3 regions of the Pseudomonas sp. L5B5 genome follow, and region 3 is predicted to be linked to each of the others. Evidence: predicted binding sites of a transcription regulator. Region 3 holds the regulator's gene; each other region holds the start of a gene.
What was found. The regulator FliA, encoded in region 3, starts transcription of late flagellar genes. The targets are predictions, from matches to a motif close to CTAAAGTTTNNNNNNNNNNNGCCGNTAA.
Positions count from the first base shown of each region.

Region 1: flgM (flagellar biosynthesis anti-sigma factor FlgM) is a predicted target of FliA. The motif match lies at 4,501-4,528, and genes of this name have one in related genera.
Region 2: LGQ10_RS09345 (methyl-accepting chemotaxis protein) is a predicted target of FliA. The motif match lies at 3,009-3,036, and genes of this name have one in related genera.

Region 1 is NZ_CP084742.1:5,953,599-5,963,899, forward strand. It holds gene LGQ10_RS27455 (glutamine synthetase family protein) at 40-1,281, shown strand; gene LGQ10_RS27460 (MFS transporter) at 1,353-2,720, shown strand; gene LGQ10_RS27465 (flagellar brake protein) at 2,786-3,532, opposite strand; gene LGQ10_RS27470 (flagella synthesis protein FlgN) at 3,629-4,096, opposite strand; gene flgM (flagellar biosynthesis anti-sigma factor FlgM) at 4,145-4,462, opposite strand; gene flgA (flagellar basal body P-ring formation chaperone FlgA) at 4,614-5,375, opposite strand; gene LGQ10_RS27485 (chemotaxis protein CheV) at 5,451-6,383, shown strand; gene cheR (protein-glutamate O-methyltransferase CheR) at 6,427-7,254, shown strand; gene flgB (flagellar basal body rod protein FlgB) at 7,510-7,917, shown strand; gene flgC (flagellar basal body rod protein FlgC) at 7,921-8,364, shown strand; gene flgD (flagellar hook assembly protein FlgD) at 8,380-9,108, shown strand; gene flgE (flagellar hook protein FlgE) at 9,138-10,301, shown strand, end outside.
Region 2 is NZ_CP084742.1:2,076,697-2,086,997, reverse strand. It holds gene ccoN (cytochrome-c oxidase, cbb3-type subunit I) at 1-547, opposite strand, end outside; gene LGQ10_RS09350 (alpha/beta family hydrolase) at 647-1,342, shown strand; gene LGQ10_RS09345 (methyl-accepting chemotaxis protein) at 1,414-2,979, opposite strand; gene LGQ10_RS09340 (mannose-1-phosphate guanylyltransferase/mannose-6-phosphate isomerase) at 3,439-4,881, shown strand; gene LGQ10_RS09335 (ABC transporter permease) at 5,010-5,804, shown strand; gene LGQ10_RS09330 (ABC transporter ATP-binding protein) at 5,801-7,123, shown strand; gene LGQ10_RS09325 (glycosyltransferase) at 7,116-10,301, shown strand, end outside.
Region 3 is NZ_CP084742.1:2,353,764-2,364,064, reverse strand. It holds gene LGQ10_RS10675 (glycosyltransferase) at 1-1,248, shown strand, start outside; gene flhA (flagellar biosynthesis protein FlhA) at 1,390-3,519, shown strand; gene flhF (flagellar biosynthesis protein FlhF) at 3,531-4,853, shown strand; gene fleN (flagellar synthesis regulator FleN) at 4,972-5,802, shown strand; gene fliA (RNA polymerase sigma factor FliA) at 5,799-6,539, shown strand; gene LGQ10_RS10650 (chemotaxis response regulator CheY) at 6,706-7,077, shown strand; gene LGQ10_RS10645 (protein phosphatase CheZ) at 7,108-7,896, shown strand; gene LGQ10_RS10640 (chemotaxis protein CheA) at 7,909-10,185, shown strand; gene LGQ10_RS10635 (protein-glutamate methylesterase/protein-glutamine glutaminase) at 10,232-10,301, shown strand, end outside.

The sequences.
Region 1 (10,301 bases), 3.2 Mb from region 3:
GTTACTGCGGATTTGAATGGCGTACCGCGCGGCAAGGTAATGACTGCCGAGGGTTTCCTCGAGGGGCGGCGCCTGCAGATGGCGCGCGGCGTGCTGCTGCAATGCATCATGGGCGGATATCCGCCAGCGCGTTTCTACGGCAGCGATGATGGCGACCTGGCCCTCACTGCCGACCCGCGGCAGATTCATCGCCTGCCCTGGAGCGAGACGCCACGTGCGCTGGCCATCTGCGACGCGGACGAGCTCAGCGGCGAGTCTTCGCGTTTGTCGACCCGGGGCCAGCTCAAGCACGTGATCGCACGCTATGCGGCCCTGGGCCTGGCGCCGGTGGTGGCCACCGAGCTGGAGTTCTTCGTGTTCGCGCCCAACGAGGATCCGGGGCAGCCCTTCCGGCCACCGGTCGGCAAGGACGGTCGACGGGAAGAGGGCTACTCGGCCTTCAGCATCAGCTCCAACAACGGCCTGCGACCCTTCTTCAAGGAAGTCTACGAATGCATGGCGGCCCTGGGCTTGCCCCGCGATACCTTCATGCATGAGATGGGCGTCAGCCAGTTCGAGATCAACCTGTTGCACGGCGATCCGCTGCTGCTGGCGGACCAGACTTTCCTGTTCAAGCACCTGCTCAAGGAAGTGGCGCTCAAGCATGGCCTGATCGTGGTCTGCATGGCCAAGCCGCTGGCCCATACCCCGGGCAGTTCCATGCACATCCACCAGAGTTTGGTGGAGATTGGTAGCGGCCGTAACGTTTTCAGTGACGAGTCCGGGCAGCCCACCGCCCAGTTCCACCATTTCATCGGTGGCCTGCAAGCCGGCATGGCGGATTTCACGGCGTTGTTTGCGCCCAACGTGAACTCCTACCAGCGCCTGTGCCACCCCTATGCGTCGCCGAACAATGCCTGCTGGTCCCACGACAATCGCGCCGCAGGGCTGCGAATTCCCGCCAGTTCGCCCGTGGCACGACGAGTGGAGAATCGCCTGCCGGGGGCGGATGCCAATCCTTACCTGGCCATTGCCGCCAGCCTGGCAGCAGGTTTGCATGGAATCGAGAACGAGCTGGCGCCAACGGCGGCCATCCAGGGAGAATTCGAAGTGCCGGACAACCTGTCGCTGCCTTGTACCCTGCATGCGGCGCTGGAGCGCCTCAAGCGTAGCCAGCTGGCCAGGGAACTGTTCGGCAGCGAGTTCATCGAAGGCTACATCGCTTCGAAAACCATGGAGTTGACCAGTTTCTTCGATGAAATCACTCCCTGGGAACGGCGTGTACTAGCGGCCCAGGCATAACCGAACCGTCGCTGGTCAGGCCCTCGTCCCGAGGGCCTGCAACCTCATTCAAGGAGCCGCCCGGAACGCCGATGCGCCAGATCTGGAAATCCTTTCGTGCGTTGTATTTCGCCTCGCTGATGATGTTGATCGGCTCGGGCCTGCTCAGTACCTACCTGGCCTTGCGCCTGGCGGCTGATCATGTCGACGGCCTGTGGATCGGGGCCCTGATGGCTGCCAACTATTTCGGCCTGGTGCTGGGGGGCAAGCTCGGCCATCGGCTGATCGCCAGGGTCGGGCATATCCGCGCCTATGCCACCTGTGCCGGTATCGTCGGTGCGGCGGTACTCGGCCATGGGCTGGTGAACTGGCTGCCGGCCTGGCTGGTGCTGCGGATGATCGTGGGCCTGGGGATGATGTGCCAGTACATGGTCATCGAGAGCTGGCTCAACGAACAGGCCGAGGCCAAGCAGCGCGGGCTGGTGTTCAGCGGCTACATGATCGCGTCCTACCTGGGGCTGGTCCTGGGGCAGTTGATCCTGGTCATGCACCCGGCCCTGGGGCTGGAGCTGCTGATGCTGGTAGCGCTGTGTTTCGCCTTGTGCCTGGTGCCGGTGGCGATGACCCGGCGTATCCACCCCGCGCCCTTGCGTCCGGCCCCCATGGAGCCGCGCTTCTTCATCAAGCGGGTGCCTCAGTCGTTGAGTACGGTGCTGGGGTCGGGCCTGATAGTCGGTTCGTTCTATGGCCTGGCACCACTCTATGCCTCGCAACAGGGCCTGAGCACCGAGCAGGTGGGGCTGTTCATGGGGAGCTGCATCTTTGCCGGCCTGGTGGTGCAGTGGCCCCTGGGCTGGCTTTCCGATCGCTTCGATCGGGCCTTGCTGATTCGCTGCTTCGCCCTGTTCCTGGCGGTGATGGCCCTGCCTCTGGCCATCTTGCCCACGGTGCCCCTGGAGGTCTTGTTCATCCTGGGGTTCCTCTGTTCCCTGGTGCAGTTCTGCCTCTACCCATTGGCCGTGGCCTTCTCCAATGACCATGTCGAAGGGGATCGACGGGTGTCGCTGACAGCGATGCTGCTGGTGACCTATGGGGTGGGTGCGAGCATCGGCCCCTTGGCGGCGGGGGTGCTGATGAAACTGTTCGGCAGCCAGATGCTCTACGCCTTCTTCAGCTTCTTTGCCTTGGTGCTGGTCTGGCGAATCCGGCCGAAGGCCGTGACCAACCTGCACCAGGTCGACGATGCTCCGCTGCATCACGTGGCGATGCCGGACAGCATGTCCAGTTCGCCGCTGGTGGCGGCCCTCGACCCACGGGTGGACGAGCAAGTCGTGCAGGACCAAATGCAGGTCACCCCGGTCGAGGATGTCGTGCCACCGGTGCAGCCTGAATCCGAGGCCGGGCAGGATGAAGCTGCGGTGGAGCGCGACGATGCGCCGGCTGTGGAGGCCAGGCCCTAGGCGTCGGAATAAAAAAACGGGCAGTTGCCGCAAGGCACTGCCCGTTTTTCATGGACCTTTGAGGATCAGAGGTCGTCTTTGTCGAAACGCCGTGCCTCACGCTGCAATTGGTAGACGAAGCGCTCCACCTGGCGCTGCACCAGGCCGCTCATGTTGTGAAAGCGTACGCCAGCGAAGGTGGTGTCGATCCTCTCTTCATAGTGCAGGTAACGCAGCTCTACGGGAGCGGTCATGCTGCCAAAGGGCAGGGCGGCGATGAAGCGCTCGTAGACCTGGCCCAGTTGCAGGCGGGCAGAGATTTCGCCGTCGAAGCGCAGCTTGCAGCCGGTGGCGGAAATATCCAGCAGCTTGCCGGTCAGGGGCGACTTGAGCTTGTCGCCGCTGAGTTCGATGTCCACCAGTTGGGCCAGCTTCAAGGCGGCGCGGAAGGCATTGCGGCGCTGGTGGTAAACCACTTCGTCCGGCAGCGGGGTGCGGTAGCAGCGGCCGCCATTGGATTCGTCCAGGGTTGGCAGGCCGTTGCTTTCCCAGGCGATGCGCACGCCGTCATGGAAACCTTCGACGCGAAACGGCTCGCCGGCCAGCATGAAGCGTTCACCGTCACGGGGGATCATTTCGTCGAGCGCGATCATGTTGCTGTCGCGATCGACTTCCACCATGTAGCTCTGGAAGCGCTGGCTGCGCTCATGGAAAGTGATGATCAGAGGGTCGTGGCTTTCTTGCAGCAACCGGAGGTTGGAGGAGATCTCCAACGGGGTGGTAAGCACCTTGGGTGGCTGCGGAGCATCTTCCGCGCTTGATGCAGTGAACACGGTTCATCAATCTCCAGACAAAATACAACTACACGCAGGGGCTAGCATTTTGCCAGCATGTTTCGCGGCTTGATAGCACGCGCTCATTTTTGTGGCCTAAGCCTGACTGAGTGGGCGTTGCTTCGCAAGCATCGAGGTTGTGCCGCGGGCGTCGTAGAGGGCTGGAGGTTCGCCACCGTTGAGGATTTTCAACTGGTTGGCAGTGGTGGCTTGCTGGATCTGGATCGAGCGACCGTTGAGTTCGTTGGTTGCCTGGCATTCAGCCAGCAACTGGACCAGCAGGTCGCCTTGCTCGAGCAGTTGCGTGCCCAGGCTGGAATGGCCGGCCAGCTGTTCGAGGCCTTCGCGATTGGCCGGCAGGCCGAGGCTGTCGAGGACCTGAGTGCGTGTGCGGCCATGCTGCTCCAGCAAGACGATCAGCGCCTGTTTCTGCGCCAGGATCTCCTCCAGCAGCGGCATGTCGCGGCCATGCAGGGCTATGGATTCGGCCTGGAGCAGTTCCAGCAGTTGTTGAGCTGGAACAAGGTCATCGTTGATCAGTTGCAGTAGATTGGTGTCGTGCATGGCTGGCCTTGGGAATTAAGCGTCCAAAAGCCTGGCGCAAGCCTGTGGCTAGCGCTGGGCTTCGAAGTTGAGCAGTTTGCTGGCTACACGGTTGCTGTCGACTTTGTAACTGCCGTCGGCGATGGCTTGTTTCAGCGCCTCCACCCGAGCTTTGTCGGCAACAGGCTGGTCGCGCAGCTTGTCAGTGATTCGTTGCAACTGTTGGGCCTCATTGCTGAGGTGTACCGATTCCCCACTTTTGCTGGTCTCGGCGGTGGTCACCTGGGGCGCGGGTTTGCCGGCCTCACTGGTTTCCTTGCTGGCGCCGGCACGCGTGCTGCCTGTCAGTGAGGGGGAACTGTTCAAACGGCTGAAATCGATGACCATGATGAGTAAAACCTCTGGGTATTTGGACGCTTGCCATGTTCTCGGCCATACCCTGGAAAACTTTAGGCTCAATTGTCGACAAGCCGAGGCAGGTATCTGTGACCCGTTATCGATCACAGTTTAGGGAACGAGCCGGACAAGCGCCAGTGATCTACATGGCCACTTCCACCTGGCCCGGTGCAATGACCCGAGCCTTGATCACCCGTTGCGAGTTCAGGTTCTTGACCCTGATCTGTTCGCTCATGCCGCCGTTGGACAGCGCCTCGCCGGGCATTCGTACATTCAATGAGCCGCTGCGTGCGCTGATCACTACCTGATCGCCCTTGCGCACCACCTCCGCCTGTTCCAGGTGGACCAGGGTGATGAGCTGATCGGCGACCATTGGTCGGACAAGTTTCTGACCAATGGCCTGGTCCACCGACGTCAGGTAGCCCTGGCTGTTCGAACTGATGTCCCGCTCACGCAATGCCACGTCTTCAGGCTCGATGATGGCGGCGCGCTTGAGGGGGCGAGTACTGGTGACTACTTCGCGGAATAGCTTGACCTGGGCTGGCACGAACACCCCCCACGGCGAGGTGCCTTCGCAGCGGACCTTGACCGTCACTCGCCCCAGGGGCTGGGCCGGACTTTCCAGGCTGGCTGTCAATTCCTTGTCGCAGGCAGGCATGTGCATTCGTGGATCGAGCTGCTTGACCTCGATTTCATAGCGTCCTTCCGTTTGACTGGTTGCCAGGTAGTCTTCTACCGTGAATTCAAGAAACCCTTGAGTGACGCCGATAAGTAGATCAGGCAGGGTGACCGAATCAGCAACGGCAGGGCCGCCAGGGTTTAAAATGCACAGCATCGCAAGGGCGCAGAGCACTCTGCGGCCAGGTGATGTCAGGCGTCGAAAAAATGTCGTTTTGGCGTTCATAACAGTTAAAAAGCAAGCGCCGTGCCGTTTAGCGATGAGCGTGCGTCGGATCTTAAAGCTTTGGGGAGTCTGGGCATGGCTGGTGTAATGGATTCGGTAAACCAGCGCACGCAATTGGTTGGGCAGAATCGCCTGGAGCTGCTGCTGTTCCGTCTGGACGGCGGGCAGCTCTACGGGATCAACGTATTCAAGGTTCGCGAGGTGCTGCAATGCCCGAAGCTGACCCTGATGCCCAAATCCAATCCTGTCGTGTGTGGTGTCGCGAATATTCGAGGGGCGACCATTCCGATCCTGGATCTGGCAATGGCCACGGGGTCCGGCGGTTTGCAGGATCAGAGCAATCCGTTCGTCATCATCACTGAGTACAACACCAAGACCCAGGGTTTCCTGGTGCGCTCGGTGGAACGCATCGTCAACATGAACTGGGAAGAGATCCATCCGCCACCCAAGGGGACCGGGCGCGATCACTACCTCACGGCGGTGACCCGGGTGGACAGCCAGCTGGTCGAAATCATCGATGTGGAGAAAGTGCTGGCGGAAGTCGCGCCCACCTCCGAGTCGATTTCGGTCGGAGTGGTGGATGTCGAGACCCAGCACAAGGCCGTTTCCCTGCGGGTGCTGACCGTCGACGATTCGTCGGTGGCGCGCAAGCAGGTCACTCGCTGCCTGCAGACCGTGGGCGTTGAAGTGGTGGCGTTGAACGACGGCCGACAGGCGCTGGACTACCTGCGCAAGTTGGTTGACGAGGGCAAGAAGCCGGAAGAGGAATTCCTCATGATGATTTCCGACATCGAGATGCCCGAAATGGACGGTTACACCCTCACGGCCGAGATACGTAATGATCCACGCATGCAAAAGCTGCATATCATCCTGCATACTTCGTTGTCAGGGGTGTTCAATCAGGCGATGGTGAAGAAGGTCGGTGCCGATGACTTCCTTGCCAAGTTCCGTCCTGATGACCTGGCATCCCGGGTAGTCGACCGGATCAAAGCAGCAGACCACAGCTGAGGGCAGCGGCCCTTGGTGGACCTAGATTTAAGAGGCGGCAGCATTGTCTACGGGTAATTTGGATTTTGAACAGTTCCGGGTCTTCCTGGAAAAAGCCTGTGGTATTTTGCTCGGGGAAAACAAGCAATATCTGGTCTCGAGCCGTCTCAACAAACTGATGGAGCAGCAAGGTATAAAAACCTTGGGCGAGCTGGTCCAGCGTATCCAGACCCAGCCTCGCGGCGGTTTGCGCGAGATGGTGGTGGACGCCATGACGACCAACGAGACCTTGTGGTTCCGCGACACCTATCCTTTTGAGGTGTTGAAGAACAAGGTGCTTCCCGAAGCGATCAAGGCCAGTCCCAACCAGCGCTTGCGGATCTGGTCCGCGGCCTGTTCGTCGGGGCAGGAACCCTACTCGTTGTCGATGTCCATCGACGAGTTCGAGCGCAGCAACATGGGTCAGTTGAAGATGGGCGCGCAGATCGTTGCCACCGACCTGTCGGGGACCATGCTCAACAACTGCAAGACTGGCGAATACGACAGCCTGGCTATCGGTCGTGGCTTGTCGGCCGAGCGCCTGCAGCGTTATTTCGACCCCAAGGGGCCGGGCCGCTGGGTGGTCAAGGCGCCGATCAAGAACCGTGTCGAGTTCCGCTCGTTCAACCTGCTGGATAGCTACGCGAGCCTGGGCAAGTTCGATATGGTGTTCTGCCGCAACGTCCTGATCTATTTCTCGGCGGAGGTGAAGAAGGACATCCTGATGCGTATCCACAGCACCTTGAAGCCGGGTGGCTACCTGTTCCTGGGGGCATCCGAGGCGCTCAACGGTTTGCCGGACCTTTACCAGATGGTGCAGTGCAACCCGGGGATCATCTACCAGGCGAAATAACCTACGCTGATCGCTGCCGGTGATCGACACGAAAAGGAGGCCCTCGGGCCTCCTTTTTTCATGCCTGCCATTCATGCCGGAACGGCAGGGTGATTGCCGCTTTGCCGGCACTTCGCGGAAAACCATTGCCGCTTTTCTGGCATTTGCCGCCTTGCCGCTGCCCGCAAAGCCCCTGTTTACGGGGCTTTGCTATTTGGCACGCAGATTGCTTTGTTCAAGCCAACGAAAAATCAGGTCACCCAAAGGTTTCCCGAAATGAGCATCAGCTTCGATAAAGCGCTCGGTATCCACGAACAGGCACTTGGCTTTCGCGCCAAGCGTGCCGAAGTCCTGGCCAACAACATCACCAACGCCGACACCCCGAACTACAAGGCTCGGGACCTGGACTTTTCCGCTGTGCTCGCCGAGCAGAACGACAAGGCCAACAAGGGCACATTCGGCCTGAACCTGACCAATAACCGGCATATCGAAGCGCAAGGTGTGAGCAGTGGCGACGAATCGCTGCAATATCGCACCCCGATGCAGCCCTCGATCGACCAGAACACCGTGGATGCCCAGCTCGAGCAATCGAACTATGCGCAGAACGCGGTGGAATTCCAGGCCAGCTTCACGCTGCTCAACAGCAAATTCAAAGGGCTGGTTGCAGCCCTGCGCGGAGAGTAATCCATGTCCCTTGCCAGTGTTTTCAATATTGCCGGTAGTGGCATGAGCGCTCAGACCACCCGTCTGAATACCGTCGCCAGTAACATCGCCAACGCCGAGAGCGTCTCGTCGAGCATCGACCAGACCTACCGTGCACGCCATCCGGTGTTCGCCACCATGTTCCAGAATGCCCAGGGCGGTGACAGCGGCTCGCTGTTCCAGAACCAGGATGCAGCCGGCCAGGGTGTGCAGGTGCTGGGTGTCGTCGAGGATCAGAGCAATCTCGAGGCCCGCTACGAGCCCAACCATCCGGCCGCTGATGCCAAGGGTTATGTCTTTTACCCCAACGTCAACGTAGTGGAGGAGATGGCCGACATGATTTCCGCCAGTCGTTCGTTCCAGACCAACGCCGAGATGATGAACACCGCCAAGACCATGATGCAGAAGGTCCTGACCCTGGGTCAGTGATAAGGGGCGAATTCGATGAGCGTTACTGATACCACTACAGCCCCATCCCTCAAGGATGTGTTGGCCAATTCGTCGAAAAAGACGGCGAATACCAGTGCCGATGGCCTGGCTGCCGCAACCAACAGCGCTTCCGGCAAGAAGGCCCTGGGCAAGGATGCGTTCCTCAAATTGCTGGTGACCCAGCTGAAGAACCAGAACCCGCTGGATCCCCAGGACAACAGTGCGTTCGTGGCCCAGCTGGCACAGTTCTCGACTCTGGAAGGGATCACCACCCTCAATGATTCGGTGAACTCCATCACGGGCAACTACAAGTCGTCCCAGGCCTTGCAGGCGTCGTCCCTGGTAGGCCGTTCGGTGATCGTCCAGACCGGTAACACCCAGGTCGATACCGGCAAGAGCATGACCGGCTCGGTGAGCGTGCCGGCCAGTGTGAGCTCGGTCACCGTGACCATCACCGACAAGGACGGCAAGACCGTCAAGACCATCGACATGGGTAGCCAGAAAGCCGGCAGCGCCAGCTTCGTCTGGGACGGTACCAAGACTGACGGTACCAAGGCGGAACCGGGCAGCTATACGTTCAAGGCCAGCACCACCATCGATGGCAAGGGCATTGACCTGATCACTTACCTGCCGGCCACGGTCAACAGCGTCACCATCAGCCAGACCGGCGGTGAGCTGATGCTGAACCTGGCGGGCATGAGCAGTCCTATCGGGCTGTCCAAAGTACAAACCATTGGTATCTAGAGCCGACTAACCGGCACAAGGAGTGGAATATGTCTTTCAATATCGGCCTTAGCGGTCTCTACGCTGCCAACAAGCAACTGGACGTGACAGGCAACAACATTGCCAACGTTGCTACCACCGGCTTCAAGTCTTCCCGCGCGGAATTCGCTGACGTGTACTCGGCCACCAAGCTGGGCAGCGGCACTCAGGTAGTGGGTAACGGCGTACGCCTGTCCAACGTGTCCCAGCAGTTCACCAACGGTGACATCAACAACACCGGCAACGTGCTGGACATGGGCATCCAGGGCCAGGGTTTCTTCGTGCTGAGCACCAATGGCTCGCTGTCCTATACCCGTGCCGGTACCTTCAAGGCCGACAAGGAAGGCTACATCACCAACAGTGATGGCACTGCTCGCCTGCAAGGTTATGCCGTGGATGCCAACGGCAAGATCATCAACGGGGTTCTGACCGACCTGCGGATCGATACGTCGAACCTGGCGCCGAAGCCAACCGACTCGATTTCCTCGACCATCAACCTGAACTCCGACGCCACCACCATCAACACGGCGGCGACGACCTACAAGTTCGACCCGAACGACAACACCACTTACACCAAGAGCTTCAGCACTCCGGTCTACGATACCCAGGGCAACAAGCACGTCATGGATCAGTACATGATCAAGACCGGCCCTAACCAGTGGCAGACCTACACCCTGATCGAAGGCCGCAACCCGGACGGGACTGCTTTCAACAACCCGCTCCAGTCGCCGATCACTATCAATTTCGACTCGTCCGGCAAGCTTGCCTCCATGACTCCGCCGACGGCTCCTGCAGTCAGCCCGTTCACTATCACCGGTAACAAGATCGTCATGTCGGCTGCGGCCTGGACCCCTGGCCGGGTGGTCAATGGCACCTTTACCCCCAACGGTGCCAAGGCCGCTCCGGCAGGCGTCAGCATCGACATGACCAAGACCGGCTCGGTGCTTGGCGACAGCAACCGTACCGTGATCGCGCAGAACGGCTATTCCACCGGCCAGATCAGCAACCTGACCATCGATGGTACAGGTGTCATGCTGGCCAACTTCAGCAACGAGCAGACCAAGGCGATCGGCCAGATCTCCCTGGCCAGCTTCACTAACGAACAAGGCCTGCAGCCAGTCGGCGGCACTCAGTGGAAAGAGACTTACGCGTCCGGTATCCCGGGTTATGACGCG
Region 2 (10,301 bases), 280 kb from region 3:
GCAGTTCCAGGTTGTTGACGATATGCAGGATGGCCACGGTGATGATGAAGCCGCCGAAGAACCAGTTACCCACATAGATATGCTTGGTGTTGCGCTTGACCAGGGTGCCGAAGAACACGATGGCGTAGGCGACCCAGACAATGGTGATCAGGATATCGATCGGCCATTCCAGCTCGGCGTACTCCTTGGAGCTGGTGTAGCCCAGTGGCAGGCTGATGGCCGCCAGCAGGATCACCAGTTGCCAGCCCCAGAAGCAGAACGCGGCGATCTTCGGCGCGAACAGCGTGGTCTGGCAGGTGCGCTGCACCGAATAGAACGATGTGGCAAACAGTGCGCAGCCACCGAAGGCGAAAATCACCGCGTTGGTGTGCAATGGCCGCAGGCGGCCGAAGCTGGTCCACGGTAGATCGAAGTTGAGTTCGGGCCAGACCAACTGGGCAGCGAGAAAAACCCCGAGCCCCATGCCGACGATGCCCCACACCACCGTCATAATGGCGAATTGGCGGACCACCTTGTAGTTGTAGGCGGTACTGATAGAAGTGTTCATGGTTCCCCATCCACGGTTCAGCTGAAGTGAAAGCGACTGCGCGCAGCACGGCGCGCCCACTTCGTCTGGAGTTATAGGCAGACTAAAAGCGAGGCAAGCATGAGCAATGAGCACAAGGCCAGTATTGACGGGGATCAATGGGCGCAGTGCGTGCGGGAACGGGGCTGGTTGTGGGATGTCGCGTCGGTGGCCGACCCATGCCGGTCACCGACGCTGATCCTGGCTCACGGCGCTGGAGCGCCGATGGACAGCGGGTTCATGAACGAGATCGCTGCACGCCTTGCCCGGCATGGTGTGAACGTCCTGCGTTTTGAATTCCCCTATATGGCGCAGCGGCGCCTGGATGGCGGCAAGCGCCCCCCCAATCCGGCGCCCAGGCTCCAGGAGTGCTGGCGGGAGGTGTATGCCCAGGTGCGACCTTATGTCACCGGGGCGCTGGCGGTGGGCGGCAAGTCCATGGGCGGGCGCATGGCCAGTCTGCTGGTCGACGAACTGCAGGCTGAGGCCCTGGTTTGCCTGGGGTATCCCTTCTATGCGGCTGGCAAGCCTGAAAAACCCCGGGTGGCGCACCTGGCCGAGCTGACCACGCCAACGCTGATCGTGCAGGGCGAGCGCGATGCCCTGGGCAATCGTCCGGCGGTAGAGGCCTATGACCTGGCACCTGTGATCGAGCTGGAATGGCTGGTGGCGGCCGATCACGATCTCAAGCCCCTGAAGGCCTCGGGGGTCAGTCACGAGCAACACCTGGAGTCCGCTGCCGCCAGGGTCGCCGGGTTCCTGCGGGCGGTAGGTTGAGCGCCTGGTGTGGCCAGGCATAAAAAAACCGGAAGCACCTGCTTCCGGTTTTTTTAATGCCCCTTGCTGGGTTAGCGGTTGAACCGCTCTACCAGCGAGTACTGGGTATGGGCGGTGAGGGTCAGGGCCTCGCTGAGTTCGGCCGAGTGCTGGGCCTGCTCCGAGGTCTGGTCCGCCAGTTGGGCGATGGTGCTGATGTTGCGGCTGATTTCCTCGGCCACCGAGCTCTGCTCTTCGGTGGCGGCGGCGATCTGGGTGGTCATGTCGGTGATGTTGGCCACCGCTTCGCTGATGCCCACCAGCGCCTGGTCGGCTTCCAGAACCCGGGCCACACCCTCTTCAGCCTGGCGATGACCAGCGTCCATGGTCTGCACGGCGGTTGCGGCGGTTTGCTGCAACTTGGCGATCAGGGTGTGGATCTGCCCGGTGGATTCGCTGGTGCGCTGTGCCAGCTGGCGCACTTCATCGGCCACCACGGCGAAGCCGCGACCCATCTCGCCGGCGCGGGCTGCCTCGATGGCGGCGTTTAGCGCCAGCAGGTTGGTCTGGTCGGCGATGCCCTTGATCACATCCACTACGCCGCCGATTTCGTCGCTGTCCTTGGCCAACTGGGTCACGGTCTGGCCGGTCTCGCCCACCACCACCGACAGGCGCTGGATGGCTTCACGGGTTTCCCCGGCGATGTTGCGCCCGCGGCCGGTCAGGCGGTTGGCTTCCTGGGTGGCGTCGGCGGTGCGCTGCACATGGCTGGCCACTTCCTGGGTGGTGGCGGCCATCTGGTTGACCGCAGTGGCCACCTGTTCGGTCTCCAGGCGCTGGCGCTCCAGGCCGCTGGAGCTGTTGTGGGCCAGTGTGTCGGATTGCCGTGCCTGTTCGTTGAGGTGCTCGGCGGTGTCCTGCAGGCGTGTAAGGCAGGTCTTCAAGCGTGCCTCCTGGCTGAGGATCGACATCTCCAGGCGAGCCTGGGCACCCCGGCTGTCGGTGTACATCTGGGCGATCAACGGGTCCGAGGTGGTCTGCTCGGCCAGGCGCAACAGACGCTTGAGGCCCCGCTGCTGCCAGGTCAGGCCCAGCAGGCCCAGCGGCACCGAAAGGCCGGCGGCGAGAACGAAGCCCCAATGGGAGTTGAGCCACGCACCGATCATGAAACTCAGTTGGCTGACGAGGATGAACGGCAGCCAGTCCTGCAGCACCGGCAGCCACTTGTCGCGTTTGGGAATGGCCGACTTGCCCTGGTTGATGCGCTGGTAGAGGGCTTCGGCGCGGCGCACCTGTTCGGCAGTGGGCTTGACCCGTACCGACTCATAACCCACCACCTTGCTGCCTTCGAATACCGGGGTCACGTAGGCGTTGACCCAGTAATGGTCGCCGCTCTTGCAGCGGTTCTTGACGATGCCCATCCATGGCAAGCCTTGTTTCAACGTGGTCCACATGTGCGCGAATACCGCTGGTGGCACATCCGGGTGGCGCACCAGGTTGTGCGGTGCGCGAACCAGTTCTTCGCGGGAGAACCCACTGATTTCGACGAAGGCGTCGTTGCAGTAGGTGATGACGCCCTTGGCATCGGTTGTGGAAATCAACCGTTGTTGAGCCGGGAAGGTACGTTCGCGCTGAGTGACAGGCTGGTTGTTACGCATGTTTTTTCAATCCGCAAGGCTTTGGTAGGTTGTCGGCAGGTTTTCGGAATAGTTGAAGGAAATTTCTCTAAATGTCCGGCGACAGTGTGCAAGCCTTTTATGCATCGTAATATCCCGGTCCGCGCGAAATGCGAGCGAAAAGTCATAAAGAACCATCGCACGATTTGTAAAGCTGTGTGTCTGAATTCACAAGAAGTGAACCGTTGTGAATGGCAGGCTAGTTTTACCTATCTGAATGCGGGTAGCTGCGCGGCTATAGACCCGGCTTTTCCTAGACAAAAATTAACATCCAGTGAAGAATGTACCCTTATTTCTGTAAGAAAAGTGACTTACTTTTATACATGTCCAGCATTTTTTCGGTGTGGTTTGTCTAGGGCCAGGAAGGCTCTATGTCGGGGCCTGCGAGTCGGCGTCATTCGTGTTGGTGAGCTTTTGGCCTGATAAATAAAGGAGTACAGCGTGACACTCGTTCCAGTCATTATTTGTGGCGGTTCTGGCAGCCGCCTATGGCCTGTTTCACGTACTGCTCATCCCAAGCCGTTTATCGAATTGCCCGATGGTGGCAATTTGATTCGAAAAACATACAGTCGTGCCTTGGCGTTAAATGACGTAACTGAAGTATTGACGATCACAAATCGTGATCTCTATTTCAAAACCCTGGATGAATACGGCGCCACGGCTCCGAATTTCACCAACCTGGGTTTTGTCCTCGAGCCTTTCGGCCGCAACACCGCTGCCGCCGTTGCATTGGCGGCGCAGGAAGTGGCCCGAACTCACGGTCCTGATGCGATTATGCTGGTGCTACCGGCGGACCACCTGATCGACAATCAGGCGGCGTTCACTGCCGCAGTCGAGTCCGCATCTCAGCTGGCCCGGGACGGCTGGTTGGTGACGTTTGGTGTGAAGCCCGAATACCCGGAAACGGGCTACGGCTACATTCAAAAAGATACCGGCGTGTCATTAGGCAAGGGCTTCAAGGTCAAGCGATTCGTCGAAAAACCAGATTTGGATACCGCGAAAGACTACTTGGTGTCCGGTGAGTATTACTGGAACTCCGGGATGTTCTGTTTCCGGGCGGGCACGCTTATTGAAGAAATGGCGCTCTGTGCACCGGACGTCGCCAGTGCCATAGATCTGTGCCTCGCTGGCTCCGGTGTGATGCAAGGCAACAGCCATCGCAGTCTGCATCTGGAGCCGGAAAGTTTTGCCAAAGTCCCGGACATTTCCATCGATTTCGCACTGATGGAACGCTCCAGCAAAGTGGCGACCATACCTTGCGATATTGGCTGGAGTGACATTGGCTCCTGGAATGCCATGAGTGAACTCTCGCCAGCGGACGAGCAAGGCAACCGTATCGAAGGCGAAGCCATCCTTCATGCCTCCACCAACAACTACGTGCGCAGCCAGCGTCGCCTGGCCGCGTTGGTCGGGGTTGAAAACCTGATCATTGTCGATACGCCGGATGCTTTGCTGGTCGCTCACAAGGACCATGCGCAAGACATCAAGGTGATCACTGCGCAGTTGAAGAAAAACGGCCATTGCTCCCACCTTGATCACACCACCGTGCAGCGTCCGTGGGGGGCTTACACCACCCTGGAAGAGGGGACGCGCTTCAAGATCAAGCGCATTGTGGTCAAGCCTCAAGGTTCGTTGTCGCTGCAGATGCATCACCATCGCAGCGAGCACTGGATTGTGGTCAGTGGGATGGCGCGCGTGGTGAATAATGACCGTGAGTTCTTGCTGAATACCAACGAGTCGACGTTTATTCCTGCAGGGCATACCCACCGCTTGGAAAATCCCGGTGTGATCGACTTGGTGTTGATCGAAGTACAAAGCGGTGACTACTTGGGTGAAAACGACATTGTTCGTTTTGAAGATATCTATGGCAGGGTCGCTAACTGAGACTTGTCTCAAAACTGATCGATGGTCCGCTTCTTGCGCTTCGGTTCCTTGTGCAAGAAGGGATTGAGCGTGACAGTAGGTGTTGCAATAAGTCAGGCACCAGCCTGACTTTTTTTCAGGAGTCAGCGATGTTGGGGTTGTTTAGAAGTCTTTGGGATTATCGGGGCTTCGTCTGGTCGTCTATTCGCAATGAATTCGTAGCCCGTTTCGCCCGTAGTCGTCTGGGTGGGCTTTGGATGATTATTAACCCGCTGGCGCAAGTCGCGATTTATGCCTTGGTGCTGTCCAACGTGTTGGCTGCGAAGTTGCCGGGCATTGATAATAAGTATGCATATGCCCTCTACCTGATGGCGGGCATTCTGGCGTGGAGCTTGTTCGCTGAAATCACCGGACGGTGCCTGACGCTGTTTATCGATCAGGGTAACTTGATGAAGAAAATGCGCTTTCCGCGAATTACCTTGCCTGTAATTGCGGTGGGGTCGTGTTTGCTTAATTACGGGTTGCTATTTGTTGCGTTGCTGGTGGTTTTTGCGCTGCTTGGTCAGTCTGTCAGCTTGCAGATTCTCTGGATTGTGCCGCTGACTGTTGTTATTACGGCGCTGGCAGTGGGCATTGGCCTGGTGTTGGGAGTGTTGAATGTATTTGTTCGCGATACCGGCCAGGTCGTACCGATAGTCCTGCAAGCCTGGTTCTGGTTTACGCCGATTGTTTATCCCGACAATATCATCCCCGAGGACTTCAAGGGCCTGCTGGGTTTCAATCCGATGTACCCGATTGTGACTGCTTATCATGATGTGTTGGTTCATGCGCGAACGCCGAATCTCGATGGGCTGTTGGTGCCGGCGGTTATTGCGATTGTACTCATGTTGTTAGGCTTGATTATGTTCAGGCGTGCAGCGCCAGAAATGGTGGATGTGCTATGAACCTGCTAAGTGTCAGTCATTTGGGCAAAGCCTACAGAGTCTACGCCTCGGAGTTTCAGCGTATCGGTCGCTGGTTTGGTTTGCCGATAAAACCCAGTGAAGAACATTGGGTAATGAAAGATGTAAGTTTTTCGATCCGTCCCGGCGAGTCGATTGGGATTGTGGGCCAAAATGGTGCCGGCAAGTCGACGTTGCTTAAAATGATTACGGGCACTCTGCAGCCCAGCGAAGGCAGCGTGCAGGTGAATGGTCGTATTGCCGCCATCCTGGAGTTGGGGATGGGTTTCACTCCTGAGTTGACTGGGCGCCAGAATGTCTTTCACTCTGCCGGTTTGATGGGCTTCAGCGTTGCCCAGATCGCTGAGGCGATGCCGGAAATCGAGGCCTTCGCCGAGATCGGCGAGTACTTTGATGAGCCTGTGCGAACCTACTCCAGCGGTATGCAAATGCGGGTCGCTTTTGCGGTGTCCACCGCGTTTCGACCTGATTTGTTAATCGTCGATGAGGCCCTTTCGGTCGGCGATAGCTATTTTCAAGCCAAGTGCTTCAAGCGAATCAAGCAATATCGGGAAGAGGGAATGACCCTGATTCTGGTGTCCCATAGTGCTGATGATATTGTTCGGCATTGCGAAAGGGCCATTCTGCTCAAGAACGGTCGTGTTGGGTTCGATGGCCCTTCCCGGGAGGTTACCAATCGCTATCTCGATGAGCTTTTTGGCAAGAAGAAAGGTGTAGGTCATGAAACGGAAGTCGCAAGTCCGGGCCTTGTTTCAGAAGACTTTTTGAACACCAACGATGTTTTTGCCACTCGCGCAGGTTACAACCCCGCTGAATATCGGTGGGGCCACGGTGGCGCTGCGATTCTGGATTATCTGGTCATTGTCGATGGTGAGCGCTTCCCATCACAGATCGAGAGTAACTCAAATGGTGATTTTTACTTCAAGGTCAGGTTCGATGCCGATTTTGAAAGTGTTGTGCCTGGCTTTTTGATAAAAACGCTGGATGGTATCTTCCTGTATGGTACGAACTCCTTTGTTTCAAGTCGCGGTCAATCTGCTATCTCGGTGAGGGCCGGCGATATCAGAATGTTCAGGTTCTCACTCCCGTTGAATTTGAACGCTGGAGATCATTTGGTCTCATTTGGTATTTCGTCGGGCAACCCGTTGATGGGGGATTTGCTGCCATTAGACCGACGCTATGATGCGGTTATGTTGAAAATCAGCAGGGTCGTCCAGTTCTGGGGGCTATCGGATATGCAGGCCATCTTCAATATCGAGTATCAGGACCCTTCGGAAGCCGAGGTTGTAGCGCATGATTGAGCAATTGGTAGCGGACTTGCCAGAGGTATACCAACCCATATTTGGTCATTCTGATTTTTCAGATCATGCTTCGCGTCCCTGTGCGGATAGGCTCGAAGTTATCGCAGTTATTTATGACGCGTTACAGGCGCTTCTCGGTCGACCTCTCAAAGTTCTGGATTTGGGTTGTGCTCAGGGGTATTTCAGCTTAAGTCTCGCCTCTCGTGGTGCGTCGGTTAGGGGGATCGATTTTCTTGATAAAAATATCGCTGTATGCGATGCGCTCGCAGAGGAAAATCCTGAATTTAACGCGGCTTTTGAAATAGGGCGTGTTGAAGACGTAATTGATAAATTACAGCCTGGGCAGTACGACTTAGTACTCGGGTTGAGCGTTTTTCATCATGTAATTCATGAGCGTGGAATTGATGAGGTAAAGCGTTTATTTCAGAAAGCTGCGGCTATGTGTGGTGCGCTGATTCTGGAAGTTGCACTTCGTGAGGGAGATTTATATTGGGCTGGCTCTCAGCCCGAAGATCCTTTAATTTTGCTTGAGGCTGTTACGTTCGTTCGTGAGGCCGCTCGTTGTAAGACGCATCTTACAAGCGTGGAGCGTCCGCTTTATGTTGCCAGCAATAACTATTGGATCGTCAAAGACAAAGCAGGGGTGTTCGATACATGGAGCAACGAATCCCACGCGCTAGCAAATAACACGCATGAAGGAACCCGGAGATATTTTTTTGGGCCCCAAGAAGTAGTCAAGCAGTACCATTTTGTAGGTCCAAGAACAGAACACAATCGCCTCGAATTTCTTCGTGAAAGGATGTTTTTGTCTAGTGCGCCTCCTGGCTACCCTGTGGCCGTACCAATAGTTACTTCTGAAACTGAGCGGGAGGGCTGGGTGGTTATGCAGCGTCTTCAAGGAGAACTGCTGCTTAACGTACTTGACGACTCTTTGCTGGATCGTAAACGTATACTTAAAGATGTTTTAGAACAATTAGTAGAGCTGGAGTCTTCCGGTCTTTATCATAGTGATGTTAGATCTTGGAATATTCTGATTGCAGCGTGTGGTGGTGCTTATTTAATTGATTATGGCGCTATTTCGCAAGAAATTAGGGACTGCGTTTGGCCTTATAATGTCTATCTTGCGTTTATGGTATTTGTTCATGAGTTGGCAACGGGGCACGTTGCTGATCCAGCCCCTATTCGACAGATCTCAATTACGCCTTTTAACTTACCACAACCTTTTCGGAGTTGGGCGTCAGGTTTATGGACTTTGCCTGCAACGAAATGGAGTTTTCGTCTGATGCTTGATCACCTTAATGCTTTAGGTGAACAGCCAACAAACGGGGAGCCAGAAAAAAATGAAGAGCTTTGGATGCAAGCGATTGAAGAGGCGATAGACCTGCACAGTGGTTGCATACGAGATTTAGGTGGACAATTTTTAGGGAAAATTCACGATATGGACATACAGCTTGAGAAAGTTCGGGACCAAGTGACACGGGTTGCCGAGTTTACTCTAGACGTTCAAGGGAGTATGAAGGATTTTGAACAGCGGGCGATACACAGTGAAGCGATTGCTGAGCAGTTGCGTTTACAACTTCAAGAGGTGAGCCAGCGTATTGAGTCTGCAGAGCGGCGCAGTCATGAGACTGAGTTGGCGCTGCGTGAAAGCATTGGCCGTGCAGCCCAAGCAGATGCAAGACGGGAAGCCTCGGAGCATTTGAATGACTCATTGCGAGAGCAGTCCAGGCAGTCGACCAATGATTTGCTGGAACTCTGCAAAGGTCATCAAAAGATTATGCTTCAGCTTGAGATCGAGCTGGATGGACAGCTACAGGAGGCACGGCAACGTCTTGCTGTTGCGTTGTCTGACGCCCAAAGTTGGAGGGAGAAAGGTAACGAGATCGAGGCTGCACACCAGCAGATGCAGAACACATTAGATGAAGCGCTTGCAAATGCACATTATTGGTATGCCCAGGCAATAGCTAATGAAAAGCTGGTAACTGCTCTTCATAAAAGCACTTCGTGGCGTATTACCTGGCCTATGCGTGCGATAACTCGGGCATTGCGCTGGACGTCGTTGCTCCCGGTGCGACTAATCAGGACCGTTATGCGTAAAGGGGCGGAAATGCTCATTCAGTCTCTGCTAGCTTTACCGGCGTTGAGCAGACCCCTTATCGTGTTCCTGAAGCGTTACCCACGTATTTACGGACATCTTCATCGTTTTGCTAGTCATCGAGGTTTGATTCGAGGGAGTCTGATTTCCACGGCTAATTCTGGTTTTCTCACTTCTCAGACGAAATCGTTGCAGAACGTCTTGGCACAGGCTAAGGATCCTTCTGCGGATTTTGAGAATGCGCCAGTTACAGAGAATGAATACTCTGAGAAGAGGATCGCTGTTCTGGCGCCTATTTCGAGTTCAGGTGTGTCAGGTGGTGCGGAACGTCTGTATTCAGGACTGGTTAAAGCTCTACAAGCTCACGGCTGCGTCGTCGAACTGATTTGTCTGTCTGTTGATGAAGCTACTTTTGATGGCATTAAACAAGGTTATCATGACTTTGCTGCCTTGGACTTGAGCGCGTTTGATTTGGTGATATCTACTAAGGCACCTTCTTACGCGGTAAAACACCCTAATCACATTCTTTATCTAGTTCATACGGTTAGGGTATTTTATGATATGTTTTGCAATGTTTTTCCTAATGCTAATGATGAGATAAAGGCGCAGCGGCTCTGGATTCATCACGAAGACGGCCAAGCCTTTTCCCAGGTGAAGCACCGGTTTTCCATTGGGGCTGAAGTATCCAAGCGTTTAGTTGATTGGAATGACTGTGATGCCGAGGTCCTCCATCCTCCGATGGATATTGATGGGCTTTACAATGCGGGTTCCGGCGATTATTTCTTTATGCCTGGTCGTCTTCATGAGTGGAAGCGAGTTGACTTGGCTATTAGGGCAATCAAGTATTCATCGTTACCGATGAAACTGGTTATTTCGGGAGAGGGAGACGCTGAGCTGTACTTGCGTAAACTCGCTGATGGGGATGCTAGAATTGAGTTTCTGGGAAGAGTGGATGATGGCACGCTTAAACGCCTATATGCCGGTGCGTTGGCTGTTCCCTTCCTACCTATTCGAGAAGACTACGGATACGTCACTCTTGAAGCGTTTGCGTCCTGTAAACCAGTTATTACATGCACCGATTCC
Region 3 (10,301 bases):
GGGGCGGGTGCGGATATCGATCTGTGCCTGCGCTTGGCCGGGCACGGCTATCTGACGGTCTGGACTCCACGGGCGATGGTGATGCGGGACTCTACCGTCGAGAACCTGACACCGGCTGACGAAGATGCCCTGTCTCGGCGCTGGCTTTCGGTGCTGGCGCGGGACCCTGCCTACAACCTGAATTTCTCTCTGGAACAGCCAAAGGGCTTCCAACTGGCTGAATCGTCGTTATGTTGGCGGCCACTGATCTGGCGTCCGTTGCCGGTGGTGCTGGTCCATCCGTCCGATCGTTATGCCAGTGGGCATTATCGAACCCTGCAGCCGATGGCAGGGCTGAACGCCGCCGGCCTGATTGACGGATTGGCTTCCATGGCGCTGCTGTCTGCGCCGGAATTGGAACGGATCACGCCTGATTCGATCATTTTCCAGCGTCATCTCGGTGACGCGTCGCTGCAGGCGATGCGGCGGGCGCGGGATTTTTCTCGAAGCTTCAAGGTCTTCGAGGTGAATGATCACCTGCCAAGCCTGGCGCTTGGAGAGGCCGGGCATGGAAGGGGGGGCGAGGATATTGCCTACTACCTGCGTCAGGCAATGGGCTGTGTCGACCGGCTGGTGGTCTCCACCGACAGGCTGGCCGAGGCCCTGCAGGGGCTGCATCCTGACACCCGGGTAATCCACAGTCGCCTGGATCCGCTGAGCTGGGGCAGCGCCTTGCCTCGCAGTCACCGGCGTGTGGGTGAGAAGCCGCGCGTGGGATGGGCGGGAGCCGAGTGGCAGTTTGCCAATCTGGAAGTGATCAGTGACGTGGTGAAGGCCTTGGCAACCGAGGTCGATTGGATATTCATGGGGGCTTGTCCCGAGGCATTGCGTCCCTATGTCAAGGAAGTGCATCGCGGCGTCGAGATCAGCCTGTATCCGGCTGCCCTGGCCCGCCTGAACCTGGATCTGGCGGTGGCGCCGTTGCAGCGGACCTTGCTCAATGAGTGCAAGAGCAACCTGCGCTTGCTGGAATATGGCGCTTGCGGTTTTCCAGTGGTTTGCAGCGATCTGGCGGGCTTTCGCAATGACTTGCCCGTAACCCGGGTCTCTGATCGCTTCGAGAGCTGGATGGAAGCGATTCGCATGCATCTGGCCGATCCGCAAGCCAGTGCCCGTGCAGGGGATGCGTTGCGTGAGGCGGTTCGGCGAGATTGGATGCTCGACCAGGAGGCCTTGCTGGCTTGGCGCAACATCTGGCTGCCAGACTGAGCCGTATGCTTGCCGTTTTGCATTTGTTGACTGAAAGTCCCGGGTCTATTCCATTTCGTTAAAAGTTGGAGAGCTTTTTGCAGTAGCCGCCCTGTGCCGCTTCAGGCGTCAAAAGTTTGCTTTACGGAACGGGGTAAATCGGTGGATCGCTCTCAGTTAATCAACACGGCTCGCAGTAACCTGGTCGACCTCGGTCGGGGCAACCTGGGTGTACCGGTGCTGTTGTTGGTCATGCTGGCCATGATGATGCTGCCGGTGCCAGCGTTCCTGCTGGATGTGTTCTTCACCTTCAACATCGCCCTGTCGATCGTGGTCCTGCTGGTGTGCGTCTATGCCCTGCGGCCGCTGGACTTCGCGGTATTCCCCACCATCCTGCTGGTGGCCACCTTGCTGCGCCTGGCGCTCAACGTGGCTTCGACCCGGGTAGTCATGCTCCACGGCCAGGAAGGCCACGCTGCCGCGGGCAAGGTGATCCAGGCCTTCGGCGAAGTGGTGATCGGCGGTAACTATGTCGTGGGTATCGTGGTCTTCGCGATCCTCATGATCATCAACTTCGTGGTAGTGACCAAGGGCGCCGGGCGGATCTCCGAGGTCAGTGCGCGCTTCACCCTCGATGCCATGCCCGGCAAGCAGATGGCTATCGATGCCGACCTGAACGCTGGCCTGATCGATCAGAACCAGGCCAAGGCCCGGCGAGCCGAGGTGGCCCAGGAGGCCGAGTTCTACGGTTCGATGGACGGTGCCAGCAAGTTCGTGCGTGGTGATGCCATCGCCGGCCTGCTGATCCTGTTCATCAACCTGATCGGCGGCATGGCGGTCGGTATCTTCCAGCACAACATGAGCTTTGCCGATGCGGGCAAGGTTTATGCCTTGCTGACCATCGGTGACGGTTTGGTGGCGCAGTTGCCATCGCTGCTGCTGTCCACCGCGGCGGCGATCATGGTCACCCGGGCCTCGGGCTCCGAGGACATGGGCAAGCAGATCAACCGGCAGATGTTCGCTTCGCCCAAGGCGCTGGCGGTGGCGGCGGGGCTGATGGCGGTGATGGGGATGGTGCCAGGCATGCCGCACTTCTCCTTCCTCAGTCTGGCGGCAGTGGCCGGTGGTGCGGCCTACCTGCTCTGGCGTCAGCAGAACCAGGCCAAGGTCCGTGCCGAGGAAGAGATCCAGCGTCAGCAAGAGCTGCTGCCGTCTCCGGCGCGCGCCATGGAGACCAAGGAGCTGGGCTGGGATGACGTGACCCCGATCGACATGATCGGCCTGGAAGTGGGTTACCGCCTGATTCCCCTGGTGGACCGCAACCAGGGTGGGCAGTTGCTCGCACGGATCAAGGGGGTGCGCAAGAAGCTCTCCCAGGACCTGGGTTTCCTCATGCCCACCGTGCACATCCGCGACAACCTGGACCTGGCGCCCAGCGCCTATCGCCTGACCCTGATGGGGGTGATCCTGGCCGAGGCCGAGATCTATCCGGACCGTGAACTGGCGATCAACCCGGGGCAGGTCTACGGCACGCTCAATGGGATTGCCGCCCGGGACCCGGCTTTCGGTCTGGAGGCAGTGTGGATCGAGATCAGCCAGCGGCCCCAGGCGCAGTCCCTGGGCTACACCGTGGTGGACGCCAGTACCGTGGTCGCCACGCACTTGAACCAGATTCTGTACAAGCACTCCAGCGAGCTGATCGGCCACGAGGAAGTCCAGCAACTGATGCAAGTGCTGGCCAAGAGCTCGCCCAAGCTGGCCGAGGAGCTGGTGCCAGGCGTGCTGTCGTTGTCGCAGTTGCTCAAGGTCTTGCAGGCGCTGTTGGCCGAGCAGGTGCCGGTACGAGACATCCGCAGCATTGCCGAGGCTATCGCCAACAATGCCGCCAAGAGTCAAGATACTGCCGCTTTGGTTGCCGCAGTGCGCGTCGGATTGTCTCGCGCCATCGTCCAAAGCATTGTAGGTACTGAGTCCGAGCTGCCTGTGATCACGTTGGAGCCAAGGTTGGAACAGATTTTGCTCAGCAGTTTGCAGAAGGCAGGACAAGGCCAGGAAGAAGGCGTTCTGCTCGAGCCAAGCATGGCAGAGAAGCTGCAGCGTTCGCTGATCGAAGCGGCGCAGCGTCAAGAGATGCAAGGTCAACCGGTGATTCTGTTGGTAGCGGGTCCGGTTCGCGCCATGCTGTCACGGTTCGGTCGTCTGGCCGTCCCGGGTCTGCATGTGCTGGCATACCAGGAAATTCCCGACAACAAGCAAGTGACCATCGTTGCGACAGTAGGGCCCAACGGCTGAGGTAGTGGGTTATGCAAGTTAAGCGTTTTTTCGCCGCCGATATGCGTCAGGCCATGAAACTGGTTCGTGATGAGTTGGGCGCCGAGGCTGCCATCATCGGTAACCGCCGGATCGCCGGTGGCGTCGAGTTGACGGCGGCGCTGGATTACAAGTTGTCGGCTCTGTCGCCGCGGGTTCCGAACATGGAACTCGAGGACGAGCTGCGCAAGACCCAGTCGCGGATCGTCACCGCCCAGGCCGAGCTGAGCCTGCGGGGCGAGGGTGACACGACCTCGATCAGCAATCGCCAGCTGTTCGCCGGGCTGCCGCTGACAGCGGCCGAGCCACTGATCGAGCCGACCCTGACTGAGCGCCCACGCCCGGCGCCGGCGCCTGTTGCGCCTGCGACCGACAACCGCGCCCTGGACTCCATGCGTTCCGAGCTCAATGGCTTGCGCGAGCTGCTGGAAGTTCAGCTTGGTTCCCTGGCCTGGAGCCAGTTGCAAGGCAGCCGGCCCGAACAGGCCAACCTCTGGCGTCGCTTGCAGCGCATTGGCCTGTCCGGCCCGCTGGCTCGCGACCTGCTGGCACTGATCACGGATATCCAGGAGCCGCGCCAGGCTTGGCGCATGCTCCTGGCGCACCTGGCGCGGATGATCCTGACGCCGGAAGTCGAGCCTCTGGAAGAAGGCGGGGTCATTGCCATGGTCGGTCCTGCCGGCATGGGCAAGACCACCACCCTGGCCAAGCTGGCGGCGCGCTACGTGCTCAAGTACGGCGCTCAGAACATCGCGCTGGTGAGCATGGACAGCTACCGTATCGGCGCTCAGGAGCAGCTCAAGACCCTGGGGCGCATCCTCAATGTCTCGGTGACCCATGTCGATCCCGGCCAGTCCCTGGCCCAGGCCCTGGACCCGCTGCTGCGCAAGCGCGTGGTGCTGATCGATACCGCCGGCCTGCAAGCCAGTGACCCGGCGCTGCGCATGCAGCTCGAAAGCCTGGCCGGCCGCGGGATCCGGGCGAAGAATTACCTGGTGCTGGCCACCACCAGCCAGAAGCAGGTGCTCACCGCTGCCTACCACAGCTACAAGCGCTGTGGTCTGGCTGGGTGCATCCTGACTAAACTGGATGAAACAGCCAGCCTCGGCGAGGTGTTGAGCCTTGCCATCGGTCACGAACTGCCGGTTGCCTATCTGACCGATGGGCCGCGGATTCCTGACGACCTGCACCTGCCTCGCCGGCATCAGCTGGTGAGTCGCGCCGTGAGCGTGCAGATGCAGGAAGAACCCAGCGAAGAGGCCATGGCCGATATGTTCGCTGACCTGTACCACAACCCGGCCAAGCGGGTCGGTTGAGGTACTCATGGATAGATTGCAGTGTATCTACATCGATGGTCTGCCAGGCATTGTTCCAATGGTGAACACGCAGCCAGTTATGTGGCCCCGTCTAAGTAAGACAAGGTAAAGAAAGAACATGGGCAGCATGCATCCCGTACAGGTGATTGCGGTGACCGGCGGCAAAGGTGGCGTCGGCAAGACTAATGTGTCAGTGAACTTGTCCCTGGCTCTGGCTGAGCTCGGCCGGCGAGTCTTGCTGCTGGACGCCGACCTGGGATTGGCCAATGTCGATGTCCTGCTGGGCCTGACCCCCAAACGTACCCTGGCCGATGTCATCGAGGGCCGCTGCGAGCTGCGCGATGTGCTGCTGCAGGGGCCTGGTGGCATTCGCATCGTGCCGGCTGCCTCGGGCACCCAGAGCATGGTGCACCTGAGTCCCGCCCAGCATGCCGGCCTGATCCAGGCCTTCAGCGACATTGGCGACAACCTCGATGTACTGGTGATCGACACGGCTGCGGGCATTGGTGATTCGGTCGTCAGTTTCGTGCGCGCGGCCCAGGAAGTGCTGCTGGTGGTCTGCGACGAACCGACCTCGATCACCGACGCCTACGCGCTGATCAAGCTGCTCAACCGCGACTACGGCATGAACCGCTTCCGGGTCCTGGCCAACATGGCCCAGAGCCCCCAGGAAGGGCGCAACCTGTTTGCAAAGTTGACCAAGGTCACGGATCGCTTCCTGGACGTGGCCTTACAATACGTCGGCGCAGTTCCCTACGACGAAAGCGTGCGCAAGGCCGTGCAAAAGCAGCGTGCGGTCTATGAGGCCTTTCCTCGTTCGAAATGTGCATTGGCATTCAAGGCCATCGCGCAGAAAGTCGATACCTGGCCACTGCCTGCGAACCCACGCGGGCACCTGGAGTTCTTTGTCGAGCGGCTAGTGCATCAAACAGCGGGACCGGTGCTATGACTGCCAGTGGCTACAACCTCTACAAGAAGTCGGCGCGTGACAGCCAGTACGAACTGATCGAGCGCTATGCGCCCCTGGTCAAGCGTATTGCCTATCACCTGCTGGCGCGGTTGCCGGCCAGCGTTCAGGTAGAAGACCTGATTCAGGCCGGGATGATCGGATTGCTCGAAGTGTCGACCAAATACGATGCGAGCAAGGGCGCGAGTTTCGAAACCTATGCGGGTATCCGTATCCGCGGGGCGATGCTCGACGAGGTTCGCAAAGGCGACTGGGCACCGCGTTCAGTGCACCGTAATACACGCATGGTCAGTGATGCCATTCGCGCAATTGAAGCTAAAACCGGTCGTGACGCTAAAGATCACGAGGTTGCGGCCGAACTTCAATTGAGTCTCGACGATTATTACGGGATTTTGAACGACACCCTGGGCAGCCGGCTGTTCAGTTTCGACGACCTGTTGCAGGACGGCGAACATGAAGGGCTGCACGAGGATGGCGCCAGTGCTCATCTCGAGCCGTCACGGGACCTGGAGGATGAACGCTTCCAGGCCGCGTTGGCGGATGCGATTGCCAATTTGCCGGAGCGCGAGCGACTGGTGTTGGCGCTGTACTACGACGAAGAGCTGAACCTCAAGGAAATCGGTGAGGTCCTGGGGGTCAGCGAATCGCGGGTCAGCCAGTTACACAGCCAGTGCGCAGCCCGCTTGCGGGGGCGTTTGGGGGAGTGGCGAGCGCGCTGATAGGCAGTGTGGGGACACTGCGCCCAAGACCGGTCAGGCCTGGCGCCTTGCCGGTCTTGCAGTATGTGCTCCATGCAGTCGTTGTGTGTTATGCCGGATTGATTGAACGGCGCGCCCAGATACTGGACGCGTTTAAGACTGCTTGGAGGTCGAATTGGACAAGAACATGAAAATCCTCATCGTTGATGACTTCTCAACGATGCGGCGGATCATAAAAAACCTGTTGCGTGATCTGGGTTTCACCAACACGGTCGAGGCCGACGATGGCACTACCGCCATCCCGGTACTCAACAGCGGGAGCATCGACTTTCTGGTAACGGACTGGAACATGCCAGGCATGACCGGCATCGATCTGCTGCGCCATGTGCGCGCCGATGAAAAGCTCAAGCACCTGCCGGTACTGATGGTGACTGCCGAAGCCAAGCGCGAGCAGATCATCGAGGCTGCCCAGGCTGGTGTTAACGGCTATGTCGTCAAACCATTCACGGCCCAGGCGCTGAAAGAGAAGATCGAGAAGATCTTCGAACGCATCGGTTGAGATGCGTAACCATTGCGCCACGGGGGAGCTATGGAGCATAACGAATCTTCACTGGGCGACTTTGAGTCGACCCTGAAAAAACATGCACTGGAACTGGTCGAGAGTCTGGAGAAGGGCAGGTTCGGCGAAGCCGTGCAACTGATCCATGAGCTCAACCAGACCCGTGACCGCGGCCTGTACCAGGAAGTGGGCAAGCTTACCCGCGAGCTGCATAGCGCGATCGTCAATTTCCAGATTGACCCGCACATGCCGCAAGCCGAGGAAGTTTCGCAGATCACGGATGCCACCGAGCGCCTGTCCTATGTGGTCCGGCTGACGGAGGCTGCGGCCAACCGCACCATGGACCTGGTGGAGAGCAGCACCCCGCTGGTCAACGGCCTGAGCGCTGAAGCCCAGGCCTTGAGCGTGGACTGGGGGCGCTTCATGCGGCGCGAGGTCGGAGCCGAGGAGTTTCGCGAGCTGGCGCGTCGGGTCGACGGTTTTCTGACTCGCAGCGAGCAGGAAACCCGCACCATCTCCGGTCACCTCAACGACATTCTGCTGGCGCAGGATTACCAGGACCTCACGGGCCAGGTGATCAAGCGTGTGACCCAGTTGGTCACGGAAGTCGAAAGCAATCTGCTCAAGCTCGTCTTGATGGCCAGCCAGGTCGATCGTTTTGCCGGTATCGAACATGACCGCGAATCGATCCTGGCGGAAAAAGATCCGCAAAAACATCTCGCCAAGGGTGAAGGTCCGCAGATTCATGCCGATAAACGGGAAGACGTCATGTCCGGTCAGGACGATGTTGACGATTTGCTTTCCAGCCTTGGATTCTAGGAGCACCCATTAATGAGCTTCGGCGCCGATGAAGAGATCCTTCAGGATTTCCTGGTTGAGGCCGGCGAGATTCTAGAGCAACTGTCCGAACAACTGGTCGAGCTGGAAAGCCGGCCGGATGATGCGGATCTGCTCAACGCAATTTTTCGCGGTTTTCACACTGTTAAAGGGGGCGCCGGCTTCCTCCAGCTCAACGAGCTGGTGGAGTGCTGCCACATCGCCGAGAACGTCTTCGACATCCTGCGCAAGGGTGAAAGGCGAGTCGATTCGGAACTGATGGACGTGGTGCTCGAGGCATTGGACACGGTGAACAGCATGTTCGGCCAGGTCCGTGAGCGCACCGAGATCACTCCTGCGACACCTGAACTGTTGTCCGCCCTGGCACGCCTGGCCGAGCCGGCCGGCGCCGAACCGGCTCCCGCCCCCGTGGTGGAAGAGGTGGTGGAAGTTGCGGTGCAACCCGAGGCCGAGGCCGCATCGGGCGATATCACTGACAACGAGTTCGAATTGCTGCTCGACTCGCTGAACGCTGCCAAGGCCGGTGCCGAAGCTGCGCCTGCCGCTGCTGTGGCGGGTGAGGGCGAACCGGCCAGTGATGACATCACCGATGCCGAGTTCGAGTCCCTGCTGGACCAGTTGCATGGCAAGGGGCAGTTCGCGCCTGACGCCGTTGCACCTGCAGCGGCCAGCGCCGCCAGCGGTGCTGCCGCTGGCAGCGATGAAATTACCGATGACGAATTCGAAGCCCTGCTGGACCAGTTGCACGGCAAGGGCAACTTTGCCGTTGACGCACTGGAGCCGGCAGTGGCCACCGCCACTGCCTCCTCTGGTGCTGCCGCCGGAGCATTAGCCGCTGGCGGCGACCTGATCACCGATCATGAGTTCGAGTCCCTGCTCGATGAGTTGCACGGCAAGGGCAAGTTCTCCGAGTCCCCGGGCGCTGCCAAGCCAGCGGCGGCGGTGGCGGCTCCTGCTGTCGCCCCAGCTCCCGCCAGCGCCGCAGTGGCCAAGCCTGTTGCGGCCAAGCCAGAAGCCAAGGCCGAGGCACCCAAGCCGGCTGCCGCGCCTGCCCCGGCCCGTGCTCCAGCTGCCGCCCCGGCCGAAAAGCCGGCCAGCGAAGCGGAAACCACGGTACGGGTGGATACCGCGCGCCTGGACGAAATCATGAACATGGTGGGCGAGCTGGTGCTGGTGCGTAACCGCCTGGTGCGCCTGGGTCTCAACAGCGGCGATGAAGCCATGTCCAAGGCGGTGTCGAACCTCGACGTGGTCACCGCCGACCTGCAGACCGCGGTAATGAAGACCCGCATGCAGCCGATCAAGAAGGTCTTCGGGCGTTTCCCGCGCCTGGTTCGCGACCTGGCCCGGCAGCTCAAGAAAGAGATCAACCTGGAACTGGTGGGGGAAGAAACCGACCTCGACAAGAACCTGGTGGAAGCCCTGGCCGACCCGCTGGTGCACTTGGTGCGCAACGCGGTGGACCACGGTATCGAGTCGCCGGAAGAGCGCGAGGCCTCGGGCAAGTCCCGGCAGGGCAAGGTGGTGCTGGCGGCCGAGCAGGAAGGCGACCACATCCTGCTGTCGATTTCCGACGACGGCAAGGGCATGGACCCCAATGTCCTGCGAGCCATCGCCGTCAAGCGCGGCGTGATGGACAAGGACGCTGCCGACCGCCTGAGCGATACCGAGTGCTACAACCTGATCTTCGCCCCGGGCTTCTCCACCAAGACCGAGATCTCCGATGTCTCCGGTCGTGGCGTGGGCATGGACGTGGTCAAGACCAAGATTTCCCAGCTCAACGGCTCGATCAACATCTACTCGACCAAGGGCCTGGGCTCGAAGATCGTGATCAAGGTGCCGCTGACCCTGGCGATCATGCCGACCCTGATGGTCATGCTCGGCAACCAGGCGTTTGCGTTCCCGCTGGTCAACGTCAACGAAATCTTCCACCTCGACCTGTCGCGCACCAATGTGGTGGACGGCCAGGAAGTGGTGATCGTGCGGGACAAGGCCTTGCCCTTGTTCTACCTCAAGCGCTGGCTGGTCAGTTCCGCCGCTCATGAAGAGCAGCGCGAGGGCCACGTAGTGATCCTTTCGGTGGGTACCCAGCGGATCGGCTTCGTCGTCGACCAACTGGTGGGCCAGGAAGAAGTGGTCATCAAGCCCTTGGGCAAAATGCTTCAGGGAACCCCGGGCATGTCCGGCGCCACCATTACCGGTGACGGCCGCATCGCGCTGATCCTCGATGTCCCGAGCATGCTCAAGCGTTACGCCGCACGGCGTATTTGATTCGGCGGGGAGGGGCGGTTGCCTCGCCCCACCTAACGGAGTGTTTATGGCAGTCAAAGTCCTGGTGGTGGACGATTCGGGTTTTTTCCGCCGCCGCGTCTCGGAAATTCTTTCAG